Regions from separate parts of the Paraglaciecola sp. L1A13 genome, predicted to be linked through region 1. Evidence: predicted binding sites of a transcription regulator. Region 1 holds the regulator's gene; the other holds the start of a gene.

Region 1 (8,314 bases):
TCGAGTTTATTGAGTTTTAATGTGCTTTCGAGTAGCGCTTTGCCATTACTTTCTGGCGCGCTAGATAATTCACTATAAGGGGCAAGTTTGAGTAATGCTAGATAATCATCAATCGCGCGTTCTAACTCATCTTGTGCCATGGCGTGTTTCTTTGCTGACAATAAACACATGGCGCACAATGACATACCACTGACTGCAGCCGCTTGATTTATACGGCCCATCACATCATTCGCTAGCGTATTTACGACTGGGGTTAACCAGCGTGGCTTTTTGTCTGTTTCTACGTTTTGCGCGTCACGCCAATCAGGCTGTTGGGTGTCTAAAAAGTTTGTGAGATTAATGGGTTCACCAAAGTTTAGGAAACCATTACCATAATTTTTGAGCTTACGAACCGCAGAAAAAACCTGGAAAAATGATTCCTTCTTCTTATCTGTGCCTTTTAGTTCTTTTAAATAGCTTGAGACTTCCATGACGTGCTCATAACCTATATAAACAGGTACTATGCTCACCGGCCTGTTAATTCCTTTAACAAGGGCTTGGAGTGTCATGGCAAGCATGCCCGTTTTGGGGGGCAGTAAACGTCCTGTGCGACTTCGGCCTCCTTCAGGGTAGTATTTTACCGAGTAACCTTTGTTGAATAACAACTCTAAATATTCTCTGAATACAGCGGTGTAAAGTTTGTTTCCTGCAAAACTACGGCGTAGAAAAAAGGCACCACATTTACGTAAAATGCCGCCTATGGGCCAAAAATTAAGGTTGATCCCCGCTGCAATATGAGGGGTAACTAGCCCTTCGTGGTATATAACGTAGGTCAACAGTAAGTAATCCATATGGCTGCGATGACAAGGCACATAGATAATTTCGTGACCACTTTGAGCAAGCGCCCGAACCTTGTCGGCATGTTTTACTTCTATACCGTTATAAACTTTATTCCAGATTTTAGTTAGCAAGCGGTCGCCGATCCTAACGATGCCTTCACGATAATCAGCAGCAATTTCGTCAACGTATTTTTTGGCTTTAGCTTGAATTTGGTGTTTGGATTGTTTTTTACCGCGAGCTTCGTCATTCACCGCTTGACGCACAGAGTCGGCACCTAAAACTGCGTTATAAAGTGCTTGGCGCTCTAATAAGGTTGGACCAATCAGGTTTTGACGGCGGCGATGAAAATGTGTTCCGGCTAATCGAATCAGCTTATGGGCTATTTCTTCGTCACTGCCTTTTAAATCCGCCATGGTGCGTGAAGATACAGCTTTGCTATAGCACACAAAATTATCACGGCCTAAAAATAAAACGATAAAGAATTTACGCAGCCAATTGGGAGAGACTTGGTGGGCAATAATATCTGACCAACCTGATAGTTTGCGGCCCGGCGCCCTACCCCAAAATATTGAAACGGGTACTATTTGCAAATCTAATTCGGGGTGTTCTCTGTGAATTTGAAATAGTCGAGTGACATCATCGGCGATTTTGGTAATTTTAACTTTACGGGTCAAGATCGAGCGAGGTTGTTGTAAATACAAACAGGCGGGTAATTCTTGGCCACCAATACTCACCGTATCAGTTGGTTTGGGCAAACCCAAGTAATTGGTCGACATCTTTAAAGCAAATTGGTCGGTGACCGAGTGCGTGCGTAATAAATAGATAATAGGTTTAGCTGTATCGATCCCAAGTTCAGTCTGTATATCTGTGGGGATGCTGTTGACCTTAACGAGCCATTTAAGCGGAACAGATATAATTGTTAGCAGCAGTGTATGCAGCCATGCCATAGAGTGGTACCTAAATAGTGAAAGACCTCAATAGGATACCACGTTATTCAGCTTTTCCACCCCGTAGGATCAGTTTACAGGTCAGAGGTCTTGTATAAATTCCCCCTCAAACGACTGTGAACAATAAATATTTGAGATTTAGCAACGACTGTATATACTCACAGTTAAACTGTATGAAACAACAGGCTGTGTATGCGTCCACTAACTCTTAGGCAAGAAGAAGTCTTGCAATTGATTAAAACCACTATGATCGATACCGGAATGCCGCCTACACGTGCGGAAATTGCGAGGCATCTTGGTTTTAAATCTGCTAATGCCGCTGAAGAACATTTAAAAGCTTTAGCACGAAAAGGCGCCATTCAAATATTACCGGGTACCTCCAGAGGTATTAGACTTACTGAGCCATTAGAAGATCAATTAGAAAATCAAGGTTTGCCTCTCATTGGGCGAGTAGCTGCTGGCGAACCGATTTTGGCTCAAGAGCATGTTGAAATGCACTATAAAGTCGATCCGAATTTATTCAAGCCTAGTGCTGATTTTTTACTACGTGTTAGTGGAATGAGCATGAAAGACATTGGTATTTTGGATGGTGATTTACTCGCTGTACATAAAACTACTGACGTTCACAACGGTCAAGTAGTTGTGGCACGTGTTGATGAAGATGTCACGGTGAAGCGCATTGAACGCAAAGGTCGCCAAGTAATCTTACATGCTGAGAACGAAGAATTTCAGCCCATTAAAGTCGACTTAGCAACCCAACCTTTCAATATTGAAGGTATCGCTGTGGGCGTGATACGTAATTCAGATTGGATGTAAGCAGGTAAACAGTTTGTACTGATTTACTCTGATAAATATGTATTACGTTTGGGGTTTCGCAATGAAGCCCCAATGCATTTTTGAATGAACATTTCCCCCCCTATTTATACTCTATAACAAGCCTCATCTAGATTATTATTGCAATTTTTTTTGTTACTGAGATGTAAACGTAACATACTGATTGATTGATTAAATTTTACCCAATTGAATATAAAATAAACAAAATAGCTGGACTCTTCCCCCTGTTTTGGGTAATGCTTGTTGCATCCTTAACAAGTTGGTAACATTTATTAACTTGTATTGAATCTTATAATAATAAATGAAGACGTAAATTTTGCTGGCTATCGCCACTATTTCAAACGTTTGACAAGCAGGGGGTCGAGTGAAGAAAATTTCGTTGAGTGTGATGGCAATGCTAAGCGCGTTTCAAAGCGGTACTGTTTTCGCAGAGTCCGTATCTGACTTAGATCAATATCAACTAAATATGCGCAAAGGTGTCACGGACATCAGTGCGGATGTATATGACTTGCATATGTTGATGTTTATTATTTGTGTGGTTATCGCCGTTGGTGTTTTTGGAGCGATGTTTTATTCCATTTTATTTCACCGTAAATCCAGAGGTGCAAAACCAGCCAACTTTCACGAAAGTGTAAAAGTCGAAATCGCTTGGACCGTTATCCCTTTTGTTATTTTAATTGTTATGGCGGTTCCTGCAGCGAAAACGCTAATCGCTATGGAGGATGCCAGTGAGCCTGATATCACCGTGCTAGTGACAGGCTCACAATGGAAGTGGCATTACAAATACATGGATAACGACGTTGAGTTTTATTCTCGTTTAGCAACTCAAGCCGGCGAGATATCTGGCAAATTGGACAAAGGCGTTAATTATCTTCTAGAGGTCGATCAGCCCCTCGTGATACCGACAGATAAGCGCGTACGCTTTTTGATTACTTCAGACGACGTCATACATTCTTGGTGGGTGCCTGACTTCGCTATTAAACAAGACGCTAACCCCGGTTTTATTAATGACGCGTGGACGAAAGTAAACGAGCCTGGTATCTATCGCGGTCAATGTGCTGAATTGTGCGGTAAAGACCATGGTTTTATGCCTGTGGTGGTCATTGCTAAAGAGCCCGCAGAATATGATAAATGGATAGGTGAAAGACAAGCCATTCAAGAGAAAGCCAAGGCGGAAGAACAACGATTACTTGCAATGAATATGAGTAAAGACGAATTGATGAGTAATGGTCAGAAAATTTACACTGCTAATTGTGCTGCGTGCCATATGCCAAATGGCGAAGGGTTACCTGGCGTATTCCCAGCGTTAAAAGGCAGTAATATCGCGTTGAATGATATGGCAGCTCATATCGACATCGTATTAAACGGTAAATCTGGCACAGCCATGGCAGCCTTTGCTAAGCAGCTAAGTATGTCTGAACTGGCAGCGGTGATTACATTTGAGCGTAACGCTTGGGGTAATGACACAGATGAGTTGGTACAGGCTAAAGATATTAATGCTGCTCTGAACGGGCAATAGGGGGACGATCATGAGCACAGTTACTGAAACGCTTCATCAAGACGACGACCATCACGAACATCATGCGCCACCTTCAGGGATAAAGCGCTGGTTATATACTACCAATCATAAAGATATTGGTACGTTATATTTGTGGTTCGCGTTCATCATGTTTTTAATCGGTGGAGCCATGGCGATGGTTATTCGCGCCGAGTTATTTCAACCGGGTTTGCAAATAGTCGAGCCACACTTTTTTAATCAAATGACCACTGTACATGGCTTGATTATGGTTTTTGGTGCGGTTATGCCGGCTTTTACAGGTCTAGCTAACTGGCTTGTGCCCATGATGATTGGTGCGCCTGATATGGCTTTACCACGCATGAATAACTGGAGTTTCTGGATCCTGCCTTTTGCCTTTTTAATTCTCTTGTCTTCGTTGTTTATGGATGGCGGCGGTCCTGCATTCGGTTGGACTTTCTACGCGCCTTTATCCACGACGTATAGTGGTGACAGTACTGCTCTATTTGTATTTTCGGTTCATATCATGGGTATCTCGTCGATTATGGGTGCGATTAACGTCATCGTTACCATATTCAATATGCGAGCACCCGGAATGACGTGGATGAAAATGCCACTTTTTGTATGGACGTGGCTGATCACTGCCTTTTTACTAATCGCAGTGATGCCGGTTTTAGCTGGCGCGGTAACCATGGTGCTGACAGATAAGTTTTTTGGGACCAGTTTTTTCGATGCGGCAGGTGGTGGCGATCCAGTAATGTTTCAGCATATTTTCTGGTTCTTCGGTCATCCCGAGGTGTACATCATGATCTTGCCGGCATTTGGTATTATTTCGCAGATAGTTCCGACATTTTCTCGAAAGCGGCTGTTTGGTTATTCCTCAATGGTTTATGCGACCGCATCAATTGCCTTATTGTCATTTATCGTTTGGGCACATCATATGTTTACGACGGGTATGCCTGTATTTGCCGAAATGTTCTTTATGTTGGCGACTATGTTGATATCCGTCCCAACGGGCGTAAAAATATTTAACTGGGTGGCAACTATGTGGCGTGGCTCGTTGAGCTTTGAAGTGCCTATGTTATTTGCGTTAGCGTTTATAGTGCTGTTCACCATTGGCGGTTTGTCGGGTCTGATGTTGGCGATTACCCCAGTGGATTTCCAATATCATGATACCTATTTTGTGGTTGCGCATTTTCATTATGTGCTAGTGACCGGCGCTATATTTTCGATTATGGCCGCTGTTTACTACTGGTTACCGAAATGGACTGGAAAGATGTTTGATATCCCGTTGGCTAAATGGCACTTTTGGTGCTCATTAGTTTCGGTTAATGTGTTGTTCTTCCCTATGCACTTCGTCGGTTTAGCCGGTATGCCAAGACGGATCCCTGATTACGCGTTGCAATTTGCAGATTTCAATAAATGGATAAGCTTAGGCGGATTTGCATTCGGTTTATCGCAATTAATTTTCTTGGTTATCATTATTAAAGCTTGCCGTAAGCAAGGTGAACCTGTGAGCGACCAAGTTTGGGAAGGAGCGGAAGGCCTAGAATGGGAAATACCTTCACCAGCTCCTTATCATACGTTCGAAACGCCGCCAGTTATTAAGTAAGTGGTAAAGGAGAATTTTATGTTGCTAAGTGAAGTGAGGTTTTCAAAAAAAAGACTGCTTAAACGGTTTGTAGCATTGGCCTTTGGTTTTATAGCGTTTGGTTTTTGTAATAGTCTGCAAAACGATGCGTATATGCCGCTAAATGACACAGAGTATTTTGCACTAGAAGGTAAAATGCATAATTCTGAGATCGCACAGCAGGGGTTAGTTCAGTCTTACTCAGGTATGTTCTGGCAATCCTTATGACAGACAAAAGGCAACAACCTCAAGCGCCTGACGCCGCCAGCAATAGTCACCCGCCTAGCAATGCTAAGATGGTGGGTAAGTTGTTGGTAGTCGTTCTGGGAATGTTTGGTTTTGGTTTTGCGTTAGTTCCACTTTACGATGTGTTTTGTGATTTGACTGGATTAAACGGTAAAACCGCAAACTCAGCGGCTATCTATGAAGTGATGGAGATTGACGAGTCACGCACCATAACGGTGGACTTTATCACACGTACCAACTCAGGTATGGCATGGCAATTTGAAGCGCAAACACGGCAAGTGAAAGTGCATCCTGGTCAAATGAACGAGGTGAATTTCACAGTTAAAAATCCTACACAGCACTTAGTCGTTGGCCAAGCGGTACCATCAGTTTCGCCGGGCATGGCTGCGTTATTTCTCAATAAAACAGAGTGTTTTTGTTTTGAGCAGCAAGTTTTGCAAGCAGGTGAGTCAGCGGTCATGCCTATGCGGTTTTATGTAGACCCTCAATTACCACAAGACATTACCTATTTTACGTTGCAGTACACTCTATACGACGTCACGTCGACGGCAGGTGATCTTGCAATGAATAGCGGTGAACAGGAGAACGAATAATGGCTCAGCCAAATTATGAAAAATACTATGTACCAGCTAGTAGCCCGTGGCCAATTGTGGGGGCTGTGGCACTATTTTTGATTGCCGTTGGAGCCGGAAATTTTGTTATTGAACATTCAAAAGGAACAACTGGTTACGGTGGATATATATTATTAGCTGGCTTTGCTACGTTAATTTTTATGTTGTTTGGCTGGTTCAGAAATCAAATTCATGAATCCATGACTGGTCTATACAGTGCACAATTGGGCCGTTCGTATCGTCAAGGTATGGCCTGGTTTATTTTTTCAGAAGTGATGTTCTTCGGTGCTTTTTTTGGTGCTCTATTTTATGCCCGCATGATCGCCATTCCATGGCTAGGTGGCTCGTCTAATAACGATGCAACTAATGAAGTGCTTTGGCCAGCTTTTCAGGCTATGTGGCCTTTAGTAGAAACACCTGGTGGAACTAAAACTGAGGCCATGGGGTGGTACGGATTACCCCTTATCAATACTGTGATTCTGCTAATCTCGTCAGTGACATGCCATTTTGCACACGTGGCTTTGGAAGAAAATAAACGTGGTCGGCTAAAACTGATGTTGGGTCTCACCGTGTTGTTAGGCGCTATATTCATGTCTTTACAAGTTGAAGAGTATATTCACGCTTACCAAGAAATGGGACTAACGTTGCAGTCCGGCGTATATGGGAATACCTTCTTTTTGCTTACTGGCTTTCATGGATTACATGTAACCTTAGGTGCGATTATTTTATTCATCATGTTATTGCGAATATTTAAGGGGCATTTTACACCTGAACACCATTTCGCCTTTCAAGCGGCTAGTTGGTACTGGCATTTTGTCGATGTAGTTTGGGTGATGTTGTTCTTTTTTGTCTATATTTTATAGCCGAGCTAGGTATCCCATTGGCCTAATATTTATGCCAATGGGAAAAAATAGATATTGAAGGGGTTTAGAAAGGACGATGGTTTGGTTCGATAAGCCCCGTAGCAATGGCGATAAGAAGCAGGACTACAATCGCTACCGATGTTAAGACGCGTCGTCCAATATATTTACTCATATTGGGTTGTTTAGGTTCGTCTTTAAGCATTATCACCATGGCTTTGAACAAATTAAAGATCATAACAATAAGTAGTATTCCGATGATTATCTTTATTAACACTTTTATTCTCCCTCTCGCTGATGTTTCTATTGTTGATTAAGCATGCTTAGCGTCCTTAAGCGATTGCCTATAGTTTCTACCCTAGTGACTTTATGTGCTGTTGTCATCATGTTTGCTCTTGCTAACTGGCAACTTCAAAGAGGGCTGAACAAAGCACAGCGAATTGAAAGCATGGCGACTGCATCAGCACGTGAACCGTTCTCTTTCGAACAGATCAAAATGTATAAAGGAGATATTCAAGATTTACCGATCACGATCAACGCGACGCTTAATCCAGAGCAGGTATTGCTGCTTGATAATCGTATACATCAAGGGCGTCCGGGTTTCGAGGTTTTAGCCGTGGCTAAAAGTGACGGGCATAATGTATTGGTTAACTTTGGATGGATAACAGGAAAGCAAATCCGCTCGGATTTACCTACTGTGACGTTACCTAATTTATTGGCTGGCGAGCGAGGGCGAGTTGTTCTGCCGAGTAATAACCCACTTATTACAGAAACAGCAACATTGACAACAACTTGGCCTAAGGTCATACAACAAATAGATATCCACTTTGTAGAACAGATGCTACAGATAG
Region 2 (8,314 bases), 160 kb from region 1:
CAAAAAGTGCGCGAGTGAAGCAAACTTTGAAAATAATAAACCAAGTATGTGAAGAGCAGTTGGAACGGGGTTCTAAAGACTTTTCCATCTCTACTATATCTCGCGTCGGCGGCAAGTTAGGCGTTCCGCAAGCTCAATCTATTAGGAATAAATCGGGCCAACCCTATAAATTGCTAATTAAAGCTTGGCAAGAGGCTTACTCTCCACATACTGTTACAAAATCTGTGAAAGGTAGGGAGTGGGTAGAGCGTATTAAGGAGCCAACTATTCGATATTTAGTATACGATTTATTATCGAAAAACCGGCACCTGTACTCTGAATTACAACTCGTCAAGTCTGTTAAAACGTTAGAAGTTGACTTAAGACAAAAAAATTCTGATTTACATAGTACCGAAAAATTACTTAGTTGGACGGAAAGCGAAATCGATGCCCTTAGTTTGGCTATAGATGACAGCTTTATTGATCGAAACAGGTGGGTCAAGACTTCTCGAGGAGCAATCATAAATGAAAGTGGAAGTATCATTTTCGAGCGAGGGTTTGTTTCTGCAATCCAAAAAATTTTGGACTTAAAGTTTAACACTATATAATCTAGAGAAATTAATTACACTACCTTGACTTGTTTTAAATAAGCTTAGATTTTTAAAGGAATTTGAATGACTTGTATCTATCAAAAAAGAATTGAATTCATTTCCTATATACAACGTTTGTTGGAAAATACTGAAACATCCTCAACTTATAAATTTGCTTTATTACATGCCTTAGCAGATCTCTGCATTGAGAGTGATATAAGTAAAAAACCCAAACTTAAAATAGAAGTAGATGACTTGGTAGAGAGAATCTTCAGTCTATATTGGCAACATGCCAAACCTTTCAAAATTGATAGTTCAGAAACTAATGATTCCAAAGAGATAATATCTCGTGAAAGCATTTTGCACCAAAGTACGAATAAGGAGCCAACTGTAATTAAAACAATTCGTACACTAAAAGGTAGAGGTGGTGATAATCTGACGGTGGCTAAAAAATTAAACGAAAAAAAGTGGGTTGAGTTATTTAATAGTGCAAAAAAATCCATTAGAGAAGGGCCTTTGTGGCGTTTACAATTAATCGAAAATAACATCGTGCCATTTCTGTATGAGCATAAAAAAGGTAAAAGCTATATTCAGTTGAACGAGGGGGTAGCTGATAGTTTTCGATTTTTTCATGACATAGTCGTAAAACTCGTAAGGCAAGGGTGGGCTGATAAAATTGCATCTATTAAGTCAAATCAAGCTAGTTTGGGAAAGTCCGGCGAGTTAGCGGATTTTTTGTTTGGCAGTAAACGGGTATCTTTGAAGTATGCGTCTGAACTACTGGAAAAAATCCAGGGAGGTTACTGTTTTTACTGTGAAAAAAAAATAAAGGGAGACGCTCACGTCGATCATTTTATACCACTTAAAAAATATAATTATGATTTAGCTCACAATTTCGTGCTTGCTCACAAAAAATGCAATCAAGACAAAAGCAGTCATTTAGCTTTGAAGATATTTAAGGATAAGTGGGTGGCGCAAAATTTAGAAAAGTATAAAGACAAAATATCATCAAAGCTGTCATCAAGATATATGTGTGATCCTGAACGTTCTAGAGCTGTAGCTGATACGTTCTACGAAATCGCAGATAAATCTAATATTCCTCTATGGGGAGATCAAAAAAGTTAGGAACTTTAAATTTTTAGCAGGAGTGCTAATTTTACCTAAGAGTAAATTATTCTTTGGAAAATCGTGTGCTTTTTAAATATCTGTGAGCGTAAAAAATGGCTACTAAACCGCTAAAAATATTAAGGAACAAAAATCCATACATCAGGGTTATTGGTAACATATAATATCTCACTTGGGGCATGCGGAAGATATCTTAACTTAGCAGTTTGCTCACTGAAATGTCTAGTGCATCCGCTATCTGATAAATCTTCGTTAAAGTCACATTTTTTTCACCGCGTTCTATATGGCCCATATAACTTCTATCAATGTTTGCCAAATTGGCCAATGCCTCTTGTGAAAGCCCTTTTAACTTTCTCACATTGCGAACAGACCTACCAAAATTTACGAGTCTTTCGTCTTTCATTAAAGTTTTGCCCAAAAGGCAGAACTATCAACACTTGATGTTTATAAGGCCACGGGATATAACTCTCATTTTACTCACTTTCGCCAATAATATTTGCTTTCATCTATGTCAAGACGTCAAACAATGAAAAAAATTTTTCATCACTCTCTAGTATCTTGGGAAAAGATAGACAGTGAAAGGTATTTAATTTTCTGTCGAGGAGAAAGCTGGATGATCTGGCCGCGCTCAAAAAAGTATAAAAAATGTTGCAATGGACGACCTATTTCTGATTTTTACATAGGAGAAATAGAAGATTTCTACCAACGTTTTATAACTAAAAGGATTTTCTTACCAGAAAATAGTGGAAAAGTATGGAACCCTAACGAAGAAGATATCTTATTTGAAATGATTCAACACTCTTTAACGATCACGGATGTTGCGCGGGAATTGGAAAGATCCTGTGGGGAGGTGGCGATGAAACTTGTTACTTTAAACGGAATTTCCACTGCCATACCAGTTGATATTAAGATGCAATATGACGTCTCCATGCTCAACATAATTAAAAATTTGAATTGACTCAGTAGTTTTAGGTAATCTCATAAGGTAAACCGAAATTCAAATAATAAGTGCATTTCTCAAAGTAAACGGGGAAATGTGAACATGGTTAGCCGAAGCCGAATGAGCAGTTTCTCTAGCCACTTTTTTGCAACTAATTTGTTCAATATGTTATTTTCCAGTATTAAACGCAATTTGAGCAGCGAAGAAATAGGGAATTGAGCATATAAAAACCAAAATAAGAGCTAAAAGCACACTTCCAGAAAACGCGATATACATCGCTAAAAACATCAGAGTGGACGGAAGCCAAATGAAAAACTGTCTTAGGTATTTGTTACCACAAACAATTGATGGAAATCTTAGTAGGGCGTTCTGAGTTTTCTCGCAATCAATGGCATCGTAATTCGATTTGACCATTCTTAGTTGAATTCCTAAATATACCCCGAGCGAGAAAAAAACAGCAAACAACATCCCTAACGCAGCCTTCCCGCCAAACTCTACTCCCAATCCAGGTATGTTTACATTTTGAAAATCAATAGCAAGTGCAAAGGACATCAGAGTTATGGAAACAACCGAGGCTAACAAAATTGTCTTTTGGCATCCCTTTGCAGCCTCTGTAAAGTTGTTGATGGAAATTGAGTCCATTACTATCTCCTTAGGGTCATGACGCCCTGATAATTTTTGACTAAAAGGTGTAGCGGAGCGAGACCGACACAAACTTTAGCCGTTCTGCCTTGGACGGTTTGTATACGCAAATTTTTTTAAATGTAACTTGTAAAAGTTGGAGGCATATCTACTATCTATGTAAGTAGAACTTAGCCTTTTTTTTTATAAAAGTCTAAAGCTTGAAAGGATGTTTTTTCCAAAAGGAAATTAATAACGCTTTCGAAATAGCATATCTTTCAAGTTTATTGGAGAGTTTTGCATCTCGCTAGCTGCCCTTACAAATCGATTGGGGATGATAGGTGTACGATTTAAGTTAATACCTAATGAGATACACTGCCCTCTTACAAACTCATCATCCGTTATGTTTAGTCTTCCACACATATTTCACCTAAAAAAGTATAACGAAGTTAATTTTAAATAGAATGATACTGTATATAATAACAGTATATGTTGAAATTTATTCCTATTAAAGCTTCTGCGGGTATCGTCGGTTTTGAGTCACCTGCGGCAGAATACACACAGCTTAGCCTAGATTTAGACCAGCTACTGATTGACCATCCCTCTGCAACCTATATCGGATTTGCCCAGGGGGAGTCCATGAAAGGCGATGGTATTTTCTCGGGTGACTTATTGATTGTAGACCGCGCGCAAGAAATTAAAGACCAAGACGTGGTGGTGGCTAACCTTAACGGCGTATTCGTGTGTAAAAAAATTGATAAAGTGCAGCGCTGTTTGCTGTCTTCCAGTAAACGATTTCCACCGTACTTTTTGCAAGAAGGTGACGACTTTCAGATAGAGGGCGTGGTGACGCGCTCCATTCGCTTACATCGACCCTTTAAGAAGCAGCTCTGATGTTCGCCCTGTGTGATGCCAGAAGTATGTGTGCCACTTTCTAACTATACACATTTTACATGGTGAGAATATTCTTTATTGTACCTACAAGATAAATGAATTAACTATCAATAAATGACAATCAAATACGAGATCAAAACAACAGAAATAAAAACAACAGAAATAAAACCATTCACGTATAGGACTCCTTTAATAATCCCCGTCGACCTAGTGCAGCATATCGAATATGGCTCTAACTTAATTCAATTGTATTTTACTCCTGATCGCTCTTCTCCTGAATCTGAGGCAGAATCGTTTAATGAAAAATACTTTATAAAAGCCTATGAAACCGCTATTGACTTCCTAAGTACTGATTCTAAAAGTAATTCAGTAGGTGCGGAGAGAATTAAATTATATTTTGATAGTAATACTAAATCATATAAAGTATTTCATATTCAATATCTTGATGGGTTAGATAAAAGTATTGTCTAACAAGCTGTCAAACATGGACAAAAAACAGTTGGCTTTTGCTCCTTCGTCGCTAATTTTAGCCAACAATTTTATTGCCTATTAAACAGGGCGTTAGGTGCTAAATTGATTTCGAGTCCACGTATAGAATTTTTCACTTGGTTAAGTGCTGGGGTTGCAGCTACGTCACTTGCTTTATTGATTTTTATACCAAGCCTCAGCGAGGTAAACGTATACGCTAAAATGGTTTCTCTAATTGCATTTATAGTTTCACTAACATTTTCATTTGGTTCTCTATCCATACTTAAAGAAATGATAGTTCTTAGTAATACAAGCAATGATAAAGCAACGTCAATTCACCATTTTGTTCTACTTATTTCCTTGTTAAGCTATTTAATTGGCTTTGGGGCTTATTTTTATAGCTTATCTCCAATATACACTTATATATTTTCTGGTGCCTTTATAGTTGTATTCATATTTTTTAAAAAGGTACAAAACGCGATAATCGCACCCAACAAGCAAATTAATCAGGACAAATAGCAGTTGGTTTTTGCTCCTGCGTCGCTTATTTTAACCAACTGATATTTGCTCATTATTTGGGTGTTAGGTGAAGCTATGGTTCGGTCGTATCCTTATGAACAAGATTGATCGAGAGATAATTGTAATTCTTAAAGACGTCTTTCAGTTGAAGAGGGTTCGTCCAATAGAATCTGATCACAATTTGAGATTGTGGATGATACGGGCCTTCTTTCTCGTGTCAGTCTTTGGGTTAATTGGACGAGTTATCATGGGGTTTAGCGAACGTGACATACCTGCTGAATATTCAGTAATAGTGAATACTCCGCTAGCTTTCTTCTTTACGTTGTTATTTCTACATATTAACAACGAAGTGGAAGAAACGAGTTTAATTTTATTTGTTCTTACTTGGTTGGCACTCATGCTTAGTTTGTATGTCTAGAGCAGAATCACCTAACAAATTGCTCGATTTGACGCAACGGCCTACGTTCTTTTTGTGCACTCGCTACGCTCATTGTTGCACAAAAATACACCACAACCGCTGCGCAAATGAGCAAGGCGTTATGCATGAAAGGAAAATTTAAGCATTGGAGATTTTACTAAAATACCTTTCTGAGGTAATCGCTTTTTTAGCTTTAATTGTTTCACTATATGCTGGCTTCAATTCTTACAAAGCAAATAAATTAGCAAATCAAAATGCTGCAAAAAGCGACCTCGAAAAAGCCGCTATGAGAAGAAAAAACATGATGATTGCTGAGGAAAAAAAGTTGTCAGTAACGAAAAAATTAATTTTTGCAGTAGTGCAAAAACATAAGCTACTTTCGACTTATCCAAGCTTGGAAGAAAAATACCCAAAAGAGAAAGAGAGATTAATACTTTGCCTTGATGCTCTGAAATACCAAGAAAAAGACCAACCTAGAGTAGAGAAATGGCTCAGCGATCCAAACATAGGCAAGCCTATAGAATTATCAAATTCCGCTTTGGCTTATGTGGAGCGCCTAACCATTCGAATGGAAACAGACCTTATCTCTGAAGAGAGAACATTAAAAGCTATGGAGGAAATGGTTAGAAATGCATAAGAAAAGACTATGGCGTCAATAGCTAATTTGGAGCCTTTGGCGCTTCCCACATGACCCCATCTCTCAGCATTGAATTTTATATGACGACCATCTTTCTAATGCAGGCAATAATCGCGACTTTCTTAGGCTTACCCGCAGCGACTAATCGTTGATATGTTTCCTTGAATACGGGGTTACTTTGTATCGCTGACATCATCGCCATGTATAAAACGGTTCTGACTTGATGCCTGCCTCCTTGAATTTTCCGCAGTCCTTTATAGCGTCCACTTTCCCGATTCATGGGTGCCACGCCGACTAATGTAGAGGCTTGTTTGTTGGTCATATAACCTAACTCTGGCAGGTTACTGATGATGGAAGCGGAGGCTATTTTTCCTATTACTTTCATGCTTTGTAAGATGCAATTCTTCGCTTGATAATCAGGGCACGATTCTATGAGCGCGACGATTTTATTCTCAATTTTGGTTATCTGGTTTTTAAAAACGGTGAGAATAGTTTTGATGGTCATAGCGAGTTCTTTTGGAATAATCTAAAGACGGTTTTTTTCCATCGTTTGCATGACGAGAAATTGATTTCGTCTTGCAACTAAATGACTCATAGCCTGCATGGTATCTGCTTTTAGTTGAGATAACTTAGGCAGAAGAGTCTCACCGGAAGTATGACGCTGTTCGCTACTAGCTCACATCATGACGTTGAAGGCTATTTTCGGCGCTCACACTTTCATCGATTTACGGTGCCCACCAACGATATTTGCAACATCGTTAAAGTGATTGAAATAGCCATAGGGCAACTCTATAAGTCAGGGGTCCGCTATTACAAATACGGTGTCGGTTTGATGGATTTACATGACGAAGGGTTGTTTCAATACGACCTATTCAGCCAATCGAATGACAATACCAAGCTTATGGCGTGTATGGATAATATTAATGCCAGGTATGGTCGTTCGACCGTTCAAATAGCCGCAAAAGGCTTCGAGCAAAAGTTTGCTATGCGACGAGCGTTCCTCTCGCCCCAATACACTACCAAGTGGAGCGACATACCCAAGATTATTTGTTAGTTAGATAAAATAAATTAAGAACAACATAGTGGGGCGGTCTTAGCGACGGTCGCCACGCTCTGATTTCTTCGGATAGCGTATAACCAATGCTGTACCGATAACTAGTATTGCCAAAGGGATGAGAAAAATAAGCTCTTCGTACATGACATACTCCTAATATATGAAGTCAGCTACAAGTATGTTTTCTTCTTGCCTATATTGGTCAATTCCCACGAAATATACAATGTGTTTAGAAAACGGAAGCGAGATGAACAAACCCGAACGGATGAGTAACGTTCTCAGTCACTGGCTTTTCTACCATAGATTGGAATGAATATCAGGAAATGAGTTACCTATTCTTAGCTAGGCCTGAGATAATGGTAGATTGCCGCTGAGAGGGAATTCTACAGCGTTATAAATGAAGCTTTTTTTGAGAATAAAATGAAAACGAAAACTATTTTGACCAGTTCAGTTCTAGCGGTACTTTTGAGCCTGAACGCATGTGGTCAGGCTGACATTTCAGCGCAAACCTCTCCGATGGTTAAACAGTCATCTTCTGGAATATGCCATGATAAAACGAGTTCATCTTATCATCGCACGAAAAAATTCGTGGCGTTCGATACTGTTGCCGCATGTATAAACAGGGGAGGTCGTTTACCAAAATCAAAAACTAACTCTATAGATAAGGCGACTAAGGAAGCAATCGAAGAAAACAGAAGCTTTGTAGAGCTTTATGATAGAAGCGATTGGCCGCACTGGTTAGACAGCGATAAAGACTGTCAGAATACGAGACATGAATTGCTCATTCAGACATCAACAAAACCTGTCTCTTTTAAATCGGAGAAGCTGTGCAATGTGCTGTTAGGGCAGTGGTATGACCCATACTCAGGTGACACTTATAGTGTGTCCAAAGAGTTAGATCTCGACCACATCGTCCCGCTAAAATTTGCCCATGGTCATGGTGGAGATAAATGGAGTAGACAGCACAAAGCATTATTTGCCAATGATGTCGAAAACCTCATACTCGTTCAGGCGTCTTTAAACCGTCAAAAAGGGGCTAAAGGACTTGATGAGTGGCTCCCACCTAATC

The links. Region 1 encodes LexA, which represses DNA repair genes until DNA is damaged. Its sites were predicted from a motif close to TACTGTATNNNNATACAGTA; they were not measured.
Region 2: the regulator LexA is predicted to act here: its motif matches at 3,724-3,743, upstream of GQR89_RS00340 (LexA family transcriptional regulator).

Annotation. Positions count from the first base shown of each region.
Region 1 is NZ_CP047024.1:4,885,854-4,894,167, reverse strand. It holds gene plsB (glycerol-3-phosphate 1-O-acyltransferase PlsB) at 1-1,766, opposite strand, end outside; gene lexA (transcriptional repressor LexA) at 1,959-2,582, shown strand; gene coxB (cytochrome c oxidase subunit II) at 2,989-4,119, shown strand; gene ctaD (cytochrome c oxidase subunit I) at 4,130-5,728, shown strand; gene GQR89_RS20895 (hypothetical protein) at 5,747-5,974, shown strand; gene GQR89_RS20890 (cytochrome c oxidase assembly protein) at 5,971-6,585, shown strand; gene GQR89_RS20885 (cytochrome c oxidase subunit 3) at 6,585-7,466, shown strand; gene GQR89_RS20880 (DUF2909 domain-containing protein) at 7,531-7,740, opposite strand; gene GQR89_RS20875 (SURF1 family protein) at 7,783-8,314, shown strand, end outside.
Region 2 is NZ_CP047024.1:79,983-88,296, forward strand. It holds gene gmtX (gamma-mobile-trio protein GmtX) at 1-587, shown strand, start outside; gene GQR89_RS00320 (HNH endonuclease) at 654-1,694, shown strand; gene GQR89_RS00325 (helix-turn-helix domain-containing protein) at 1,888-2,097, opposite strand; gene GQR89_RS00330 (hypothetical protein) at 2,221-2,652, shown strand; gene GQR89_RS00335 (hypothetical protein) at 2,803-3,276, opposite strand; gene GQR89_RS00340 (LexA family transcriptional regulator) at 3,745-4,149, shown strand; gene GQR89_RS00345 (hypothetical protein) at 4,360-4,620, shown strand; gene GQR89_RS00350 (hypothetical protein) at 4,723-5,136, shown strand; gene GQR89_RS21250 (hypothetical protein) at 5,384-5,554, shown strand; gene GQR89_RS00360 (hypothetical protein) at 5,700-6,191, shown strand; partial or broken gene GQR89_RS00365 (transposase) at 6,214-6,840, opposite strand; gene GQR89_RS00370 (DUF4113 domain-containing protein) at 6,847-7,245, shown strand; gene GQR89_RS00375 (HNH endonuclease family protein) at 7,666-8,314, shown strand, end outside.